4 regions of the Streptomyces sp. NBC_01304 genome follow, and region 2 is predicted to be linked to each of the others. Evidence: riboswitches for the same ligand, from Rfam matches in the RefSeq annotation. Region 2 holds a riboswitch; each other region holds the start of a gene.

Region 1 (4,406 bases), 1.3 Mb from region 2:
GGCCCGCACAGGGGGAGCGGGCCGCCGCCGGACCTCTCGGCGGTGGTGACCGACTGCCGTCCCAGCGGATGCGGACGACGGTGGGGAGCCGGTCACCTCGGGAAGGACGCTAAACCTGGGCGTCACGACTTGGTGACGGATTGTACGTAACTGTCCGAAGAGGGATAGCTGATGACCATTCCTGGCCGCACTCGCGGACGGACCCCACCCCATCGACGTACGACTGTGACCGAAGCGGCGGAAGTGACCGACCTGGTGGAAGAGGGGTGGTATGGACCCGGCTAGGCTCCGGCCTCATGGACGTACTCATCAACGTGTTCGTCGGCCTGCACATCATCGGCATCGCCTCGCTCCTCGGCGGTTTCCTGACTCAGATGAAGGCGATGGGCCAGGGCACGGCACGGTTCACGCCGCCGATGCTGCACGGCGCGCTGACCATGCTGGTCACCGGTGTGGCGCTGGTCGGGCTCAATCAGGCGGACGACCAGACGGTCAACAACCTCAAGATCGGCATCAAGCTGGCCGTGCTGATCGTGATCCTCGGGCTCGTGTATGTGAAGCGGGACGAGGAGAAGGCCGAGAAGGCGATGTTCGGCGCGGTGGGCGCGCTGACCGTCGTGAACATCTTCATCGCCGTGCTCTGGACCTGAGCCCGGCAAGGTTCTGGACCTGAGCCCGGCAAGTTCCAGCGACGGTGAAGCCCCGGTGCCGAGTGGCGCCGGGGCTTCTTCGCGTCGTACGGAACTGCGTCAGGCCGGCCGGACCACGCTGTGGATCGGCATGTAGTAGATCGACTCGGTGCGTACGTTCGCACCCGGCTTCGGCGCGTGGATCATCTGGCCGTCGCCGATGTAGATGCCGACGTGGCTGATGTCGTCGTAGAAGAAGACGAGGTCGCCGGGCTTGGCGTCCGCGACCTTGACGGTCGTGCCGACCTTCACCTGGTCCCAGGTGGTGCGCGGCAGCGTGATCCCGGCGGCGGCCCAGGCGTCCTGGGTCAGGCCCGAGCAGTCGTACGAGTCGGGGCCGGTGGCACCCCAGACGTACGGCTTGCCCATCTGGGCCCGGGCGAAGCTGAGCACCTTCTCGGCCTTCGCGGCGTAACTGCTGTCCGAGGAGCCGGAGTCGCTGCCGGAGCCGGATCCCGAGCCGGAGTCCTGCCCCTCCTCCTTCTCCTTCGCGGCCTCCTCGGCGGCCTTCCGCTTGGCCGCCTCCTCCGCCGCGGCCTGCTTGCGCGCCAGCTCCTCGGCCTTCTTGCGGGCCTCTTCTTCCTTCTTCTTCTCGATCGCCGCGAGCCGCGCCTTCTCCTCGGCGGTCAGCTTCGAAAGCAGCTCACGCGCCTCGGTCAGCTTCGACTGGACGTCCGACTTGCTCGTCCGCAGGTCGTCCTGGGCGTCGGTGAGCGACGCGAGGCTCTTGGTCGCCTCGCCGCGCTTCTCGGTCGCCTCGGCCTGCAGGTCCTTGTACTCGTCGACCGCGGACTGCTGGCTCTTGCTCATGCGGCTCATCAGCTGGCGCTGGTCGAACAGCTGCTGCGGATCGTCGGCGAGCAGCATGTTGGCCGTGGCCGAGGTGGAGCCGTTGCGGTACTGGGCCGCGGCGATCGAACCGAGCTCGCGGCGCGCGTCGTTCAGCTTGTCGGTGCGCTTGGCGACCTGGTCGAGCAGATCGTCGACGTGTCCGCGCTGGCTGTCGGTGCGTTCCTTCGCCGCGTTGTACTTCTGGGTGGCGACGCCGGCCTGCCGGTAGAGGTCGTCGACCTTCTTCTGGACCTCTTCCAGGGACGGCTTGGGCTTGCTGGGCGCGGCGTTCGCGCTCTGCGCCAGGAGCGCCACGGAGGTCAGGGCGGCCGTGGTCATGCCGACGGCCTGAGCTGTACGTATTCGACCGGACCGACTGCGCGGCTTGCGGTGCGACGCCAAGGAGGCGCTCCTTCCAGTGACCGCCTACCGGGTTAGCTGTCGGGTTCGGGCGGGTGGTTCGGAAGGCTGCCCTACGGTCTTGTACGTCTTGCTCGTACGCGACCGATTCACCCCAAGGTCAAGTTGGGTCCCCGGCTCCGGTTTGCCTGTGGGCGCACCGGACTCGGCGCGAGCCGCCCGTTCCCGACGTCTGTCGCCGGTGGGGGTACGGGTTGCTCGCGGAGCACGCTAGCCAACACGTGTGGCTGCTGTGAAGGTTGATGTTCGATATGCCCGATACATTTTCGTGACCTTGATAACTCCGCTGTCCGGTTTGCTGTTCCTTGTCGTCACAACTGGTGTCTTGCTGCGACGCCCGGCCGCAGGTGCGGCCCGGCCCGGGCGCTGCCAGGCGGTCGTGCGCGGGGACGTCACCGACCCCTCCGGTAATCTGGTGCTTTCCCCCACAAGGAGTTGCTTCCGTGGAGTTCCGGCTGCTCGGAGCGGTTTCCGTCGCCACCGAGACCGGCGAACTGCCACTCGGCCCCGCCAAGCGGCGCAGCCTGCTCGCCGCCCTGCTGCTGCGGCCCAACCATCCGGTGCCGGTGGACCAGTTGACCGACGCCCTGTGGGAGCACGAGCCGCCGGCTCGCGCCCGCAGCGTCATCCAGGGTCATGTGTCGCGGCTGCGGGCCCTGTTCGCGGAGGCGGACGCCGAGATGTTCGGGGTCGAACTGGTCACGCAGGGCACGGCGTACGTGCTGCGCATGCCGGAGAGCCTGCTCGACGCCCACCGCTTCGAGGAACTGGTGACGCTGGCCCGCAGCCAGCGCGCGCCGGCCGATGCCGTGGCGATGTACCGGGAGGCCCTCTCGCTGTGGCAGGGCCCGGCCCTGACCGGCGCCTACCCGAGCCCGCCGCTGCAGGCCGCCGCGCACGCGCTCGAGGAACTGCGGCTCGCCTCCGTGGAGTTGCTGGCCGCCGACTACGGGCGCCTCGGCGAGCACGCGCGCGCCGCTGCCTTGTTGCGTGCGGAGGCCGGGGCCCATCCGCTGCGCGAGTCGCTGTCCGCCGCGCTCATGACGGCCCTGCAGCGGGCGGGACGCCGCTCGGAGGCGCTCGACTGGTTCCACCGCACGCGGCGGCTGCTCGCCGACGAGCTGGGCGTGGATCCGGGGCACGAGCTGGCGGACGCGTACGCGGTGGCGTTGCGCGGGGAGGAGCTGCGCGGGCAGGCGGGGCAGAGGACGAGCGCCGACGTGGCGGAACCTTTGTCCCCGACTCGGGCCCCCGCTCCGGCCGCACCGGCCCAGCCGCAGGCCCAGGTCTCAGCTCCGGGGTTGACCGAGGCCCAGGCCCAGGCCCAGGCCCAGGCCCAGGCCCAGGCCCCGGTTCCGGCCCCGGCCCAGGTGGCGGCTCCCGCCCTGGGCCAGGTCCCAGCTCCGGGGTTGGCCGAGGCGCAGGCCCTGGCGCAGGCCCAGGCCCCGGCGCAGGCTCAGGCCCTGGCGCAGGCCCAGGATCCGGCCTCGGCTCGGGTCCAGGCTTCGGCCCATGTCGCAGATCCGGCCTCGGCTCGGGGTCAGGTCCCGGCCCATGTCGCAGATCCGGCCTTGGCGCAGGCGCAGGGTCCGGACTCGGCTCGGGTCGAGGATCCGGCCCAGGTCCCAGCTCCAGTGTTGACCGAAGTCCAGGCTCCCGCCCAGGACGCAGCTCCGGCACTGACGCAGGCCCCGGCCCCGCCCCAGCTCCCAGCTCAGGCCCTGCCCGAGGTCCAGGCTCCGGCCTTGGCGCAGGCCCCGGCCTACCCGCCCGCGCCCCACTCGCCCGCGCCCGCGTCCGCCTCGCCGACGCCCCCACTGCCCGCCACCGTCGACCTCCTGCCCCGCATGCCCCGTGGCTTCCACGGTCGCGCCGCCGAGCTCACCGCCCTGTCCCGCGCCGCCGCCGGCGAGGCCCCGGTGTGTCTGGTCACCGGCCCCGCCGGCGTGGGCAAGACGGCGCTCGTCGTGCACTGGGCGCACCGCAACCGCGCCGCGTTCCCCGGCGGACTGCTCTACGCGGACCTGCGCGGTTTCAGCGACACCGGCGCCCCGCCCCGCGCCGAGGTGCTCCGCGAGTTCCTGCTCGCCCTCGGGGTCCCGCCGCGCCGGATACCCGAGTCGGCCGACGGCGCCTCCGCGCTGTTCCGCTCCCTGGCCGCCGACCGCCAACTCCTCGTCGTACTCGACAACGCACACGGCTCCGAGCAGGTCAGGGAGCTGCTGCCGGGCGGCACCGATTGCGTCACCGTCGTCACCAGCCGCTACCGGCTGCGCGGCCTGATCGCCTCCGACGCCGCCCGGCCCGTGCCCGTCGACGTCCTCGGCCCCGACGACGGCACCGCCCTGCTCGCCGCGGTCCTCGGCAAGGAGCGCGTCCTCGCCGAGGCGGTCGCCGCCCGGCGTCTCGCCGAACTGTGCGGCGGTCTGCCGCTCGCCCTCCGGGTGGCCGCCGCGCGACTCGCGG
Region 2 (4,406 bases):
CCGACGCCTCCGGGGCTGCGTCCGACGCCGATGACGGCGACCGAGCCGGGCGCGAGCAGGCGCTGCGCGGAGCGGGCCTCGGCACGCTGCTCGCGGGCGCGCTGCACGGCGAGGGACTCGTCGGTCGGCTCCAGATCGAATTCGAGGCGTACGACGCCGTCCTCGAAGGTCCGCTTCTGCTCGTAGCCCGCGTCCCGGAAGACCTTGATCATCTTGTTGTTGGCGGGCAGCACCTCGGCGGCGAAGCGCCGGATGGAGCGCTCGCGGGCGACCGCCGCGATGTGTTCGAGCAGGGCGGAGGCGACGCCGCGGCCCTGGTGGGCGTCCTGGACGAGGAAGGCGACCTCGGCCTCGTCGGCGGGCGCGGAGGCCGCCCTTCCGGTGGCGTCGATGCGGTCGTAGCGGACCGTCGCGATGAACTCGCCGCCGATGGTGACGGCGAGGCCCACCCGGTCCACGAAGTCGTGGTGGGTGAAGCGGTGCACGTCCTTGGCGGACAGGCGGGGGTAGGGCGCGAAGAAGCGGTAGTACTTCGACTCGTCCGAGACCTGCTCGTAGAAGCTGACCAGGCGGTCCGCGTCCGCGGCCGTGATGGGCCGGATCCGGGCGGTGCCGCCGTCCCGCAGGACGATGTCGGCTTCCCAGTGGGCCGGGTAGTCCGCACGCTCGGACGCGTTCTGCATGCGGGTCAGCCTACGGCTCGTGGCCGTGGATCGTACGGGTCGCGGCGGCGGATCGTACGGGTCGCGCGGCCGCGTGGACCGTTGCAGGCTAGGGGGGCCGAAGGGCAGCAGGATGACGGACGAAAGACCGGCGGGAGCACCCGCCCGGATATGAGACAGTGGTCTAGACAAGGCTTGAGTGAAACCTGAAGGGCAGCATCACATGGCTGAGCGCCGCGTCAACGTCGGTTGGACCGAGGGCCTCCACGCCCGTCCCGCCTCCATCTTCGTCCGTGCGGCCACGGCCTCCGGCGTCCCCGTGACGATCGCCAAGGCGGATGGCAACGCGGTCAACGCCGCGTCCATGCTCGCGGTGCTCGGTCTGGGCGCGCAGGGTGGCGAAGAGGTCGTCCTGGCTTCGGACGCCGAGAACGCGGACGCCGCGCTCGACCGTCTGGCGAAGCTGGTCGCCGAGGGGCTCGAGGAGCTTCCCGAGACCGTCTGAGCCAAGCAGACGAATTTCGACTGAGCCGTGCCGCCCGAATTCGGGCGGCACGGCTCAGTTATTTTTGCGCCCCTTGCCACTGGTGGGCGAATTCCGGGCAGCAAAAAGAGACCCCGTCTAAATACAGGTCTTTGTATACGGGGCCCCTGTTAATTGCGGGCGCTCGCCGTGTTTACGGAATGTTGCGAAGTCCTCACCGCGGGCACGGTCTTCGACGCCGGCTCGGCGAACCGCAGCCGGTGCGCGGCCGCGGCCCGTTCGGTGTGCAGGGCGGTCAGCGAACGGGCCCGCTCGGCGTCCCCGCGGGCCACCGCGTCGACGATCGCGCCGTGCTCCGCCCAGGATTCGACGGGCCGGGCCGCACCCTCGACGACGTACATCCAAGCGATCTTGTGCCGCAGTTGGGTGAGCAGGGCGATCAGGCCCTCGCTGGCGGAGGCCTGCGCCAGCGTCTCGTGGAACCAGCCGCCGAGCGAGCGCAGATCCTCGCTCTGACCACGCCGGGCCCGCTCCTGACCCAGCCTGACCAGGCCGCGCAGGACCTTCAGATGGGCGTCCGTGCGGCGCCGGGCGGCGCGGGCGGCGCCGAGCGGTTCGAGCAGCATGCGGATCTCCAGGGCGTCGGCCGCCTCCCGCGCGCTGGGCTCGGCGACGCAGGCGCCCGCGTGCCGGCGGGTGGTGACGAAGCCCTCGGCCTCCAGGGTACGCAGCGCCTCGCGGACCGGGACGCGGGAGACTCCGTAGCGCCGCGCGAGCAGCTCCTCGGTGAGCCGGCTGCCGCGCTCGTAGACACCGGACACGATGTCGTCCCGGATGGCCGTGCATACCGAGTGCGCGGGAATGCGCATGACCGGACCTCCACCCTAAGAAATATGCGCCGCATCCCCGCGAAACGCGGTTGAGTTGACGCCCGTTGACGCTCGTTCAGCGAGCCTATTGCAGCACACCCATATTTCCGATGGGCTGCCGGATTCCATGGATATCTTTTGGCCAGACTCGGCCTGCACCAAAACGCAGCAAGCCCCGGCGCGATGCCGGGGCTTGCTGGGAGCGGTGGGGACTGCGGGGATCGTCAGACGTTCGTCGGACGTTCGTCGGACGTTCGTCGGACGATCTCGCCGTGCGGAGCGTCAGACGTTCACGCCGTGCGAGCGCAGGTACGCGACGGGGTCGATGTCCGAGCCGTAGTCGGGGGACGTACGGGCCTCGAAGTGCAGGTGCGGCCCGGTGACGTTGCCGGTCGCGCCCGAGATGCCTATCTGCTGGCCCGGGGTGACGGTCTGGCCGACGGAGACGCCGATCGACGACATGTGGCCGTACTGGGTGTACGTGCCGTCGTTCATCTTGATCACGACGTTGTTGCCGTACGCGCCGCCCCAGCCGGCCTCGACGACGGTGCCGGAGCCGACCGAGTGGACGGAGGTGCCGGACGCGGCGTGGAAGTCGACGCCGGTGTGGCTGCCGGAGGACCAGACGGCGCCGCCGGCCTTGTAGCCGGTGGAGACGTAGCTGCCGGCGATCGGCGAGGTGAAGGAGTTGAGGCGCTTGCGCTCGGCCTCGCGGGCGGCGCGCTCCTTGGCCTCGCGCTCCTTCTTGGCCTTGGCCTCGGCCTTGCGCTTCGCCTCGGCCTCGGCCTCCTTCTTGGCGGCGGCCTGCTCGGCGGCCTCCTCCTGGGCGGAGACCTGCTCGTCGATGTGGGCGGCGACGGCGTCGGCCATGGAGACGGCCTGGTTGAGGCCCGTGTCGCGCGGCGAGGTGTCCTCCGCGGCGAGCGCGGGAGAGGCGAGGGTGCCGATGACGCCGGTCGTGGTGAGGGCGGCGATGCCCGCGATGTTCGCGCTCTTGCGCGTCAGGGCGCTCGGACGACGGTGCTTCCCGGTGGCACGGGAGAAGGCCATGTAGCGGCGGTGTCCTTTCCTTCCTTCTCGCCTACCGGGTTAGCTGACGGGTTCGGAGCAGGAAGGTCTCCTACGGACGCCCCCGGTTGAGGAGGGCCTCCGATTCACCCCAGGGACTGAGTGGGTCCCCGGCTCCCCAGGCTCGCGCCTGACGGGGACTCGGCGATGGCTGTCCGGTGCCGCGGATGCGGCGCATAGCTGACGAACAGCGGGACCGACGCTAAACGGGACATCTTTCAATCGACAAACGGATCGGCACTTTTGAGGCGCACGCCACAGGGCAGATGCTCAACCTCTCTGAAATATCGGACATATCGCAAAACAGAGGACCCCGGAGGCACGTACGCCGCCGGGGTCCCTGAAGTTGCTACGCGGTCGACTCAGCCCGTGACAACAGTCACTTCGCCGATGCCGAGCGCCTTGACGGGCTCGGCGATCTGAGCCGCGTCACCGACGAGGACGGTGACGAGCCGGTCCACCGGGAAGGCGCGGACGGCGGCCGCGGTGGCCTCCACGGTGCCCGTCTCGGTGAGGCGCCGGTACAACTGCGCCTGGAAGTCGTCCGGGAGGTGCTGCTCGACCTGGTCTGCGAGGGTGCCCGCGACGGCGGCCGCGGTCTCGTAGCGCAGCGGGGCGACGCCGACGAGGTTCTGCACGGCGACGTCGCGCTCGGCGTCCGTGAGGCCCTCGGCGGCGAGCGTACGCAGCACCTTCCACAGGTCGTCCAGGGCCGGTCCCGTGTTGGGCGTGTCCACCGAGCCGTTGATGGCGAGGAGGGACGCGCCGCCCACGCCGTCGGTGCCCGAGCGGAGCACCTGGGCGAAGGCGCGCACACCGTAGGTGTAGCCCTTCTCCTCGCGCAGGACGAGGTCCAGGCGCGACGTCAGGGTGCCGCCCAGGCAGTAGGTGCCGAGGACTTGGGCCGGCCAGACGCTGTCGTGCCGGTCCGGGCCGACGCGGCCGATGAGCAGCTGCGTCTGCACCGCGCCCGGGCGGTCGACGATGATGACGCGGCCGCGGTCGTCGGCCGTGATGGCCGAGGCGGGGTGCGGCTCGGCGGTGTTGCCGGTCCACTCCCCCAGGGTGTCGGCGAGCAACTGGTCGAGGTCGACGCCCGCGAGGTCGCCCACGACGACCGCGGTCGCGGTGGCCGGACGCACATGGGCCTCGTAAAACGCCCTGACGGCAAGGGAGTCGATGGCCTCGACGGTCTCCTCGGTGCCCTGGCGCGGGCGCGACATGCGCGCGGTGGCCGGGAACAGCTCCTTGGAGAGCTCCTTGGCGGCCCGCCGGGACGGGTTGGCCATCTCGTGCGGGATCTCGTCCAGGCGGTTGCGCACC
Region 3 (4,406 bases), 2.6 Mb from region 2:
CTTCTTCGTCCGCGTGATTATGTCGCCGTTCGCGCACCCCCTGTTCACGGTGCTCACCGGCATCGGCTTCGGCATCGCCGCCCTCGCCGCCGACCGCCAGCGCGTACGCCGCGTGCTGATCCCGTCGGCCGGACTGCTGCTCGCGATGGGCATGCACTCCCTGTGGAACAGCTCGGCGGTCTTCGGCGACTACGGCTTCTTCGCGGTGTACGCCGCCTTCATGGTCCCCGCCTTCGGCCTGCTGACCTGGCTGACCATCTGGACCCGCCAGCGCGAACTGCGCACCGTGCGCGCCGAACTGCCCGCCTATGCGGCCGCCGGCTGGATCGCGGGACACGAGCCGTACGTCCTCGCCTCCATGCGCGCCCGCCGCCTGGCCCGCGACTTCGCCCGGCGCACGAGTGGGCCGGGGGCGGCGCGGGCCGTCGCCGAGTACGAGGCTTTCGCGACCTCGCTGGCGTTTCTACGTCACCGGGGCAGGCGGGGGCGCGCGGGGGCGGAGTTCGTCATACGCGAGCGGGAGCTGCTCGACGAACTGTGGAGCCGCAGACTCCTCGCCCGCCCCGCCCTGGAGTACGCGGCCCGGGCGACGCCCCCGCCACCGCTGCCCAGACCCACCGGCCCCGCGTACGCCGGACCTGCGTACGCCGGCCCCCCGCTCGGCCACATCCCGCCCCAGGGGTACGCACCACCTCAGGGGTACGCGTACGCCCCACCCGCACCCGCGTACTACAACCCCTACCTGTCAGGCTGAAACCGCGGTCAGCTCTCAGGCTGAAGCCGCAGTCAGCTCCCCGACCTCGCCCTCCGTCAGCTCCAGCTCCGCCACCGCGAGCAGCGCCGGCAGCTGCTCGACAGTCCGGGCCGAGGCGATCGGCGCCACCACGGTCGGCTGCGCGGCCAGCCAGGCGAGCGCCACCGACGCCACCTCGGCCTCGCGGGCCTCGGCGATCTTGTCGAGGGCGGCGAGCACCCGTACCCCTCGATCGGTCCCGAGCAGCTCGAATCCCCCGTCGGCCCGCTCGCTCTGCACGGCCGCACCCGGCCGGTACTTGCCGGTGAGGAACCCGGAGGCCAGCGCGAAGTAGGGCACCGCGGCGAGCCCCGAGCGGGAGGCGACCTCCTGCAGCGCGCCCTCGTAGGTGTCCCGCGAGACCAGGTTGTAGTGCGGCTGCAGCGCCACATAGCGGGCGAGGCCCTCGCGCTCGGCGAAGTCCAGGGACTCCTGGAGGCGTTCGGCGGAGATGTTCGACGCGGCGACGGCCCGCACCTTGCCCTCCCGCACCAACTGGTCGAGGGCGCCCACGATCTCCTCGACCGGCACGGACAGGTCGTCGAAGTGCGTGTAGTAGAGGTCGATGTAGTCGGTGCGCAGGCGGCGCAGCGAGCCCTCGACGACGGCCTTGATGTTGGTGGCCGCAAGACCCTTGGCCTCGGGGTGGTTGCCGACCTTGGAGGCGATGACGACGTCCTCGCGCCTGCCGCGCCCGGTCAGCCACTCGCCGATGAGGGTCTCGGACTCGCCGCCCCGGTGACCGGGTGCCCAGGTCGAGTACATGTCGGCGGTGTCGATGAAGTTGCCGCCGGCCGCGGTGTACGCGTCGAGCACGGCGAAGGTCGCGGCCCGGTCCGCGGTCCAGCCGAAGACGTTGCCGCCGAGGGCGAGCGGGAAGACCTCGAGGTCGGATGAGCCGAGGGGGCGAAGGGAAGTCATACGGCGGTCAACAGCGCTCGCCCGCACACGTATTCCAATATCCACATGCGGATTCCAGGACCCGGATGAGGAGTTGAGGAGTGTGCGGGCATGCCACTGACCGGCAGCCCTGGCGTCGGGGGGTAGGCCGCCAGGACTGCCGGGGACCTGGGGAAATCAGACGGTGATGCCCTTGCTGCGCAGCCACGCGGCCGGGTCCATCAGGTCGCCGCCCGGCGTCTTGACCTCGAGGTGGAGGTGCGGACCGGTGGAGTTGCCGGTGGAGCCCACGCGGCCGATGACATCGCCGGTGGTGACCTTCTGGCCGACGCTCACGTTCATCGACGACTGGTGGTTGAACGCGACCTCCGTGCCGTCCGACATCTCGAGGACGGTGCGGTAGCCGTACGAGCCCGACCAGCCGGCTTCCTTGACGGTGCCGCTGTGGATCGCCTTGATCGGCGTACCCGTCGAGGCCGCGAAGTCCAGGCCCGTGTGGTAGCCGGAGGCCCACATGGAGCCGGCCTGCCCGTAGGTGGTGGTGATCGTGTACGAGGCGAGCGGAAGCGTGTAGCTCTTGGCGAGCTTGGCGAGGCGCTCGGCCTCGGCCTTGCGCTTGGCTTCTGCCTCGGCCTTCCGCTTCGCCTCGAGCTCGGCCTTCTCGGCGGCCGTCTGCTTGGCGGAGGCCTCTTCGGCGGCGGCCTTGACGGCGGCATCGGCCGCGGCGTCCTGGGCGGCCGCGTCGGCCTCGTCCTGCTTGGACTCGGCCTGCTGCATGATGCGGGCGCGCAGTGCCTCACCGGCGTCCGCGGTGGTCTTGCCCTCGACGGCACCCGAGTCGGGCAGGGTGGCGGAGGCGGCGACGGCCTGGGTTACGCCCGACTGGGCAGTCTCCGAGCCCGAGTCGGAGTCGTCCGAACCGTCGGATATCAGCGAGCCGACACCCGGCAGCGACGAGGCGTCGGGGAGCGAGAGGTCGGGCAGCGATATCGGTACCGGCGGGCGGTCCTTGGCGGTGGCTATGCCACCCGCGCCGACCGCGGCGATGACGCCGACACCGAGCACCGTGGAGCTGCGTGCGAGTCCCCCGCCGCGCTGCTTGCCGACACGGTGCTTTCCGCGTACCGGGCGGAGGGAGTCCTCGGTGGGGTTCCACTCCTCCCAGGTCTCGTCCTGAGAGCTGACGCCATAACCGAACTCAGAGTCGCTGTCCGGGTTGTACGAGGCCTCAGGGTTGAACCTGGTCCGGCCTGTGGGGGTCGCCACTGGGGCGCACTCCTTTCCTTCCTTCTCGCCTACCGGGTTAGCTGACGGGTTCGGAACAGGAAGGTTTCCTACGGGCGTTCTCGCCTCTGCGGGACGCGAGAGTTGCCCGATTCACCCCAAAAAGTGGTTCCCCGGCTCCCTTGCGGGATTAAGCGTGTGCGCACGGAGCCGACTCTTGTGACGGCTGGGACGACCGCGCTGCGTTATCGAACGTTAATAGACAGCGGTGCTGGATTCCAAGCCGTTCCGACTGATCGTTAACGCCTTTGGCCTGGACTTAATGGGGCACGAGCGGGCGGAATCGGGCGAGTTGACTTCTGCAATTTTCCTGACGGTGTGTCAGTTGTTATGCGGAGGGCGGTAGGACGGTCACCTACGGTGACACGGGCCGCCCCACCGCGAGCAGCGCCATGTCATCGGTGGACCCGCCCCCGGTATGCGCCCGCACCTCCTCGACCACCGTCTCCAGCAATGCCTCCGGGGCCCGGAACATCCGCCCCGCGAGCCGCGCCGCGGGATCGTAGAAGACCCCGTCCTCGTCCCGCGCCTCACTGAGCCCGTCCGTGAAGAACAGCAGCGTCGCCCCGCCCGGAAACTCCGTCTCGTCCGCCCGGTCCGGCCAGGCCCCGAGATCGCTCATCCCCAGCGGCAACGCCGGCTCACCGGGACTGAGCAGGCACATCCGCCCGTCCGAGTGCAGCATCAGCGGCTCCGGATGACCGCGGTTGATGAGCCGTACGACCCCTCGCTCATGCGGAATCTCCGCGAGCACCGCCGTGGTGAACCCCTCTACCGCGTCAAGCCCGTCCCGCCGCGTCCCCTCCCGCGCCAGCGCCCGCTCAAGGCGCTGCGCCACCGCCTCCAGGGTCGCCTCCTGCTCGGCCGCCTCCCGGAACGCCCCGATCACCACGGCGACCGCCTCCACCGCACCAAGTCCCTTTCCCCGTACGTCGCCGACGATGAGCCGCACCCCGTGCGGGGTGTCCTGCACCGCGTACAGATCGCCCCCGATGAACGCGTCCGCCTGCGCCGCCTCGTACCGCGCCGCGATGTCGAGCCCGCCGATCCGGGGCGCCGGCTCGGGCAGTACGGCGCGCTGGGCGGCCTCGGCGATGTAGCGGGCGGAGGCGAGCTTCTCGCCCCGGTGGCGTACGACGACGTTGATGAGCACGGCGAGCCCGGCCACGGTCACCACGTTGATGAGCTCGGTCAGCTCCTGCGGCCGCCCCATGGTGCCGTACCGCAGCTGCAGCCCCACGACACAGGCGATGGACGTGATCCCGGTGAGCAGGGTGGAGCGGAGCGAGAAGAACGGAGCCGCGATCAGCGGGGCCGCCGTGAAGAACGGCGCCGCGGTGAAGCGCGGCGGGGTCAGCAGAGCGGCGGTCAGCCCGACGACGATGAGCAGCGGGGGCAGCGCCCGGACGAAGGCCCGCACCTGAGTGAT
Region 4 (4,406 bases), 1.3 Mb from region 2:
AATATGGTGTGCAGCCCCAGCGAGCCGAGGAACTCGGCGTCGGACGCGGTGGCATGGGCCAGATGGCCACTGCGGAAGAGCCGCCCGGCCTGCAACCGCCGGCCGTCCACGGTCGGCAGCCCGCCCACGTCACGGAAATTGCGCACTCCGGCCAGCTCGGGTTCTGTCGACGGGACCTGCTGCGTCACGGGGGCTCCTCCGAATAGGCCGTCGGCGCTTGCTCGCCGGCGGTGCGCGCCTTCGACCATACGACATCGGTGTCCAGGGCAATCATCTGTCCGCATGCCCGGAAAGCGGAGGTGGCATCGGGATGTGCGCGCGGTGGTGAAGAGTGCGGCGCGGGCGTTGCCCCGGCCGTGGGGCGCCCCCGAAGATGGCCGTGAGTGTTCACGGCTGTGCGCACCTGTGCGTGGCTGATCGCGGCTGTTCGGATCTGTGGGGGTCTTGGTGATCGAGGTCGGTGGCGACGGTCGTACGTGGGTGCTCTCCGGGCCCACCAGCAGTTACGCCCTCCACCTGGGCGCCGGCGACGAACTGCTTCACCTGCACTGGGGCGCGCGCATCGCCCTCGCCGACGCGGAGGCCCTGGCGGCCGAACCGGGCCCGCCCGCCCGGGGGTTCGAGTCCCCGCTGGACGGACGCGAGGAGTACCCGGTCGAGGGCGGGCCCCGCTTCGTGCGGCCCGCGCTGTCGGTGCGTACGCCTGAAGTGCGGGGCACCGAGTGGCAGTTCGGGGCGGCGAGCGTGGCGGCCGGCGAGCTGCGCCTGCGCTTCGAGGACACGGCGCACCGGCTCGGGATCACGCTGGTGTACCGGATGCGCGGGGACGTGCTGGAGCGCTCCGCCGTCCTGGAGCACCTGGGCCACGGCCCGGACGTGGAGGTGCTGCGCGCGGACTCCGCGGTCTGGACGCTGCCGGAGCGCGAGCGGTGGCGGCTGTCCCAGCTGCACGGGCGGTGGGCCGCCGAGTCGCGGCTCGTACGCTCCGACCTCACGTACGGCGAGAAGATCATCGGGAGTCGGCGCGGGCACACGAGCCATCAGCATCTGCCCTGGGTCGCGCTCGACGCGGAAGGGGCGAGTGAGGAGCACGGCGAGGTCTACGGCTGCGCCCTCGCCTGGTCGGGGTCATGGCGCATCGCCGTGCAGCAGCTGCCGGACGGTCGGGTGCAGATCGCCGGCGGGAGCGGGCACGACGACTCGGGGCAGGCGCTGCTGCGGCCCGGTGAGTCCCTCACCACGCCCGTCTTCGCCGGACTGTGGAGCGCGGGTGGCTTCGGCGGGGCGAGCCGGGCCTGGCACGCCTACCAGCTGGAGCACGTGATCCCGGACGCCCAGGACGTGCGGCCCGTGCTCTACAACTCCTGGGAGGCCACCGGCTTCGACATCTCCGAGGCGCAGCAGCGGGCGCTGGCCCGGCGGGCGGCCGACATCGGTGTGGAGCTGTTCGTGGTGGACGATGCCTGGTTCGGGCGGCGCACCAGCGACCGGGCCGGCCTCGGCGACTGGACACCGAATCCTGATCGTTTTCCCGGCGGGCTGAAGCCGCTCGCCGATGAAGTGCACGGGCTGGGAATGCAGTTCGGGATCTGGGTCGAACCGGAAATGGTCAACGCGGACAGTGATCTGTATCGGGCGCACCCCGACTGGGTGCAGCACTTTCCCGGGCGTACCCGCACCGAATTCCGGCATCAGCTGGTGCTCAACCTCGCGCGCACCGACGTACAGGACTATCTGTGGGAACAGCTGCACACACTGTTGTCGTCCGCGCCGATCGACTATGTGAAATGGGACTTCAACCGCAGCTTCACGGATGCGGGCTGGCCCGGCGAGGAGTGTCCGCAGCGGCTCTGGAATGACCATGTGCATGCCTTGTACGCGCTGCTCGACCGGCTGCGGGCCGAGCACCCCGGGGTGGCCTTCGAGTCCTGCTCGGGCGGGGGCGGCCGGATCGATCTGGGCATCCTCGCCCGGACCGACCAGGTGTGGACCTCCGACAACACCGACCCGTTGGACCGGCTCGCCATCCAGCACGGCTTCAGCCAGCTGCACCCCGCCCGGGTGATGGCCGCCTGGGTCACCGACAGCCCGAACACGCAGCTCAACGACCGAGTGAGCTCGCTTCGCTTCCGCTTCGTGAGCGCCATGGCGGGGGTGCTCGGGGTGGGCGGCGATCTCACGCGGTGGAGCGAGGCGGAGCTGGCCGAGGCGCGGGAGTGGGTGGACCTCTACAAGGAGATCAGGCCCGTCGTGCAGCACGGCGAGCTGTACCGGCTGCGGGCTCCGGACGGCGGGCTCAGTGCCGTGCAGTACGTGCACGGGGGCGAGGTCGTCGTCCTCGCGTGGCTGCAGGCGCAGCGGTACGGGGAGCCGGTGGCGCGGCTGCGGCTGCGGGGGCTCGATCCGGCGGGGACGTACGAGCAGGTCGGGGTGGGGGACAGGGTCGGCAGGAGCGACAGGGCCGGGGCGGGAGAGGTGCACCGGGGGGCGGTGCTGCTCCATCACGGGCTGCACACCGGGCTGCGTGGTGACCTTGATGCCGCGATCTTCCGCTTCAGTCGTAAATGACCGATTCGGGGGATTAGGTAGTTTCAGGTGGTTGGTGAACTTCAAGTGGTTCGCTGGATAAGGGGCTTACGCGGGCCTTCGTGGTAACTGGCCTGGAACTAAAGGCTCATGGCTCTCTGTCCGTGAGCGGGATCATAGTCGTGACCGTGCGTGGCGATCTTCGCGGGCCGATTTCCAGGGGTAAGGCGGCACTAAAGATCATTCATCCACGGAGTGTGACGGCAATTCCGGGAATGGATCATCGGTGGGCAATTGCGCGGGAATTGATTGCTTGTCTCCGCGCTCCGCGCTCGTTTACGTTCTGCGGCATCCGGACGGACGCCCAATCCTGCCGCCGCCCGGAATTCCGCACACCCACCCGTGTACGGCAGGAGCGGGGGACCCACGGTTAGATGCCGCATCCGGTCCACCGGAGAGGCTTGGGGTGAAGCCGCGTAAAAGCGGCCGGACATCTCCAGTCCGAACCCGACAGCTCACCTCGCAGGCGCCGGAGAGGAATTCGCCATGCCCGCGAAGGGTAAGCACCGCCGTCCCAAGTCCCAGCGGATCAGCCGCGGATTCGCCGCCGCAGGCACCGGAGGCGCCGCCCTCGCGCTGCCGCTGCTCGGAGCCGCCGGCGCCCATGCTGCGACCGCCGCCGCCCCCCAGGTGCAGCAGGCCGCCCCCGCCGCCGCACCGCAGGCCGCCGCCAAGACGTACTCCGTCGTCGCCGGGGACTCGCTGTCCGCGATCGCCGACGAGCTGAACGTCGACGGCGGCTGGAAGAAGCTGTACGCCGACAACCGCAAGGTCGTCGGCGACGACCCCCGGCACATACGCCCCGGCATGAAGCTGAAGCTCGACGGCGCCGCCGAGGCCACCGCGAAGTCCGCGGCGAAGGCCGACGCCACCGGGGCCACGGCCAGCCAGGCGCAGATCGACGCGGCCGGCACCAAGGCTGCCGAGGCCGTGCAGGGCGAGGCCGTCCAGGCCAAGGCCGCGAACGGCTTCACCGCCCCGGTCGAGGCCCCCATCAGCACCTCGTACCGCACGGCCGGCGCCATGTGGTCCAGCGGCTACCACACCGGCACCGACTTCGTCGTCCCGTCCGGCACCCCGGTCAAGGCCATCGGCGAGGGCACCGTCGTCTCGGCCGGCTGGAGCGGCTCGTACGGCAACGAGGTCGTCATCCAGCACGCCGACGGCCACTACTCGCAGTACGCCCACATGACGTCCCTGAACGTCGCCACCGGGCAGAGCGTCGACGGCGGCACCCAGATCGGCCTGTCCGGCTCCACCGGCAACTCCACCGGACCGCACCTGCACTTCGAGGTCCGCACCGGCCCCGGCTACGGCTCGGACGTCGACCCGCTCGCGTACCTGCGCAGCCACGGCGTGACCGTCTGACGCATTGCGCACCGTGTTCAGGAGCGCGTTCCGAGCCGCGTCCCGAACTGCATCGCGACCGTGCTTTCACCGATGGCCGGAGCCCGTAAAGGGCTCCGGCCATCGGTGCGTTCGGCGCTGATGCCCGGTATTCCGACTTGGTTCGATCTTTATCGGTGGCATATATCACCCGCCGTCAAGCCCCCGTTGACCCTTATTACGGTGGCGTAGGTCACGGGACGAGGTGAAAGATATGCCGACGTGGCAGACGAATCGACACCCCAGTTCAAGTCGTACGCGGCTGTCGGCGACAGCTTCACCGAAGGTGTCGGCGACCCGGGCCCCGGCGACACCTTCGTCGGCTGGGCCGACCGCCTGGCCGTCCTCCTCGACGACCGGCACCCCGAGCAGACCTTCCGCTACGCCAACCTCGCCGTGCGCGGCAAGCTCCTCGACCAGATCGTCGAGGAGCA

What was found. Region 2 has a riboswitch for cyclic di-AMP ahead of OG430_RS14645 (M23 family metallopeptidase). Riboswitches for the same ligand answer to the same signal wherever they lie in the genome.
Region 1: another riboswitch for cyclic di-AMP. It lies ahead of OG430_RS20420 (C40 family peptidase); the one in region 2 lies ahead of OG430_RS14645 (M23 family metallopeptidase).
Region 3: another riboswitch for cyclic di-AMP. It lies ahead of OG430_RS26365 (M23 family metallopeptidase); the one in region 2 lies ahead of OG430_RS14645 (M23 family metallopeptidase).
Region 4: another riboswitch for cyclic di-AMP. It lies ahead of OG430_RS09095 (M23 family metallopeptidase); the one in region 2 lies ahead of OG430_RS14645 (M23 family metallopeptidase).

Annotation. Positions count from the first base shown of each region.
Region 1 is NZ_CP109055.1:4,679,955-4,684,360, reverse strand. Features, by position in the region: gene OG430_RS20425 (hypothetical protein) at 297-650, shown strand; gene OG430_RS20420 (C40 family peptidase) at 750-1,922, opposite strand; cyclic di-AMP (ydaO/yuaA leader) riboswitch at 1,928-2,101, opposite strand; gene OG430_RS20415 (AfsR/SARP family transcriptional regulator) at 2,384-4,406, shown strand, end outside.
Region 2 is NZ_CP109055.1:3,361,284-3,365,689, forward strand. Features, by position in the region: gene OG430_RS14630 (bifunctional acetate--CoA ligase family protein/GNAT family N-acetyltransferase) at 1-683, opposite strand, end outside; gene OG430_RS14635 (HPr family phosphocarrier protein) at 886-1,167, shown strand; gene OG430_RS14640 (GntR family transcriptional regulator) at 1,317-2,015, opposite strand; gene OG430_RS14645 (M23 family metallopeptidase) at 2,298-3,065, opposite strand; cyclic di-AMP (ydaO/yuaA leader) riboswitch at 3,080-3,240, opposite strand; gene OG430_RS14650 (M16 family metallopeptidase) at 3,446-4,406, opposite strand, start outside.
Region 3 is NZ_CP109055.1:5,916,185-5,920,590, reverse strand. Features, by position in the region: gene OG430_RS26375 (PrsW family intramembrane metalloprotease) at 1-754, shown strand, start outside; gene OG430_RS26370 (aldo/keto reductase) at 770-1,714, opposite strand; gene OG430_RS26365 (M23 family metallopeptidase) at 1,871-2,959, opposite strand; cyclic di-AMP (ydaO/yuaA leader) riboswitch at 2,971-3,124, opposite strand; gene OG430_RS26360 (PP2C family protein-serine/threonine phosphatase) at 3,333-4,406, opposite strand, start outside.
Region 4 is NZ_CP109055.1:2,086,747-2,091,152, reverse strand. Features, by position in the region: gene OG430_RS09105 (tyrosine-protein phosphatase) at 1-188, opposite strand, end outside; gene OG430_RS09100 (alpha-galactosidase) at 448-2,568, shown strand; cyclic di-AMP (ydaO/yuaA leader) riboswitch at 2,910-3,070, shown strand; gene OG430_RS09095 (M23 family metallopeptidase) at 3,073-3,954, shown strand; gene OG430_RS09090 (SGNH/GDSL hydrolase family protein) at 4,195-4,406, shown strand, end outside.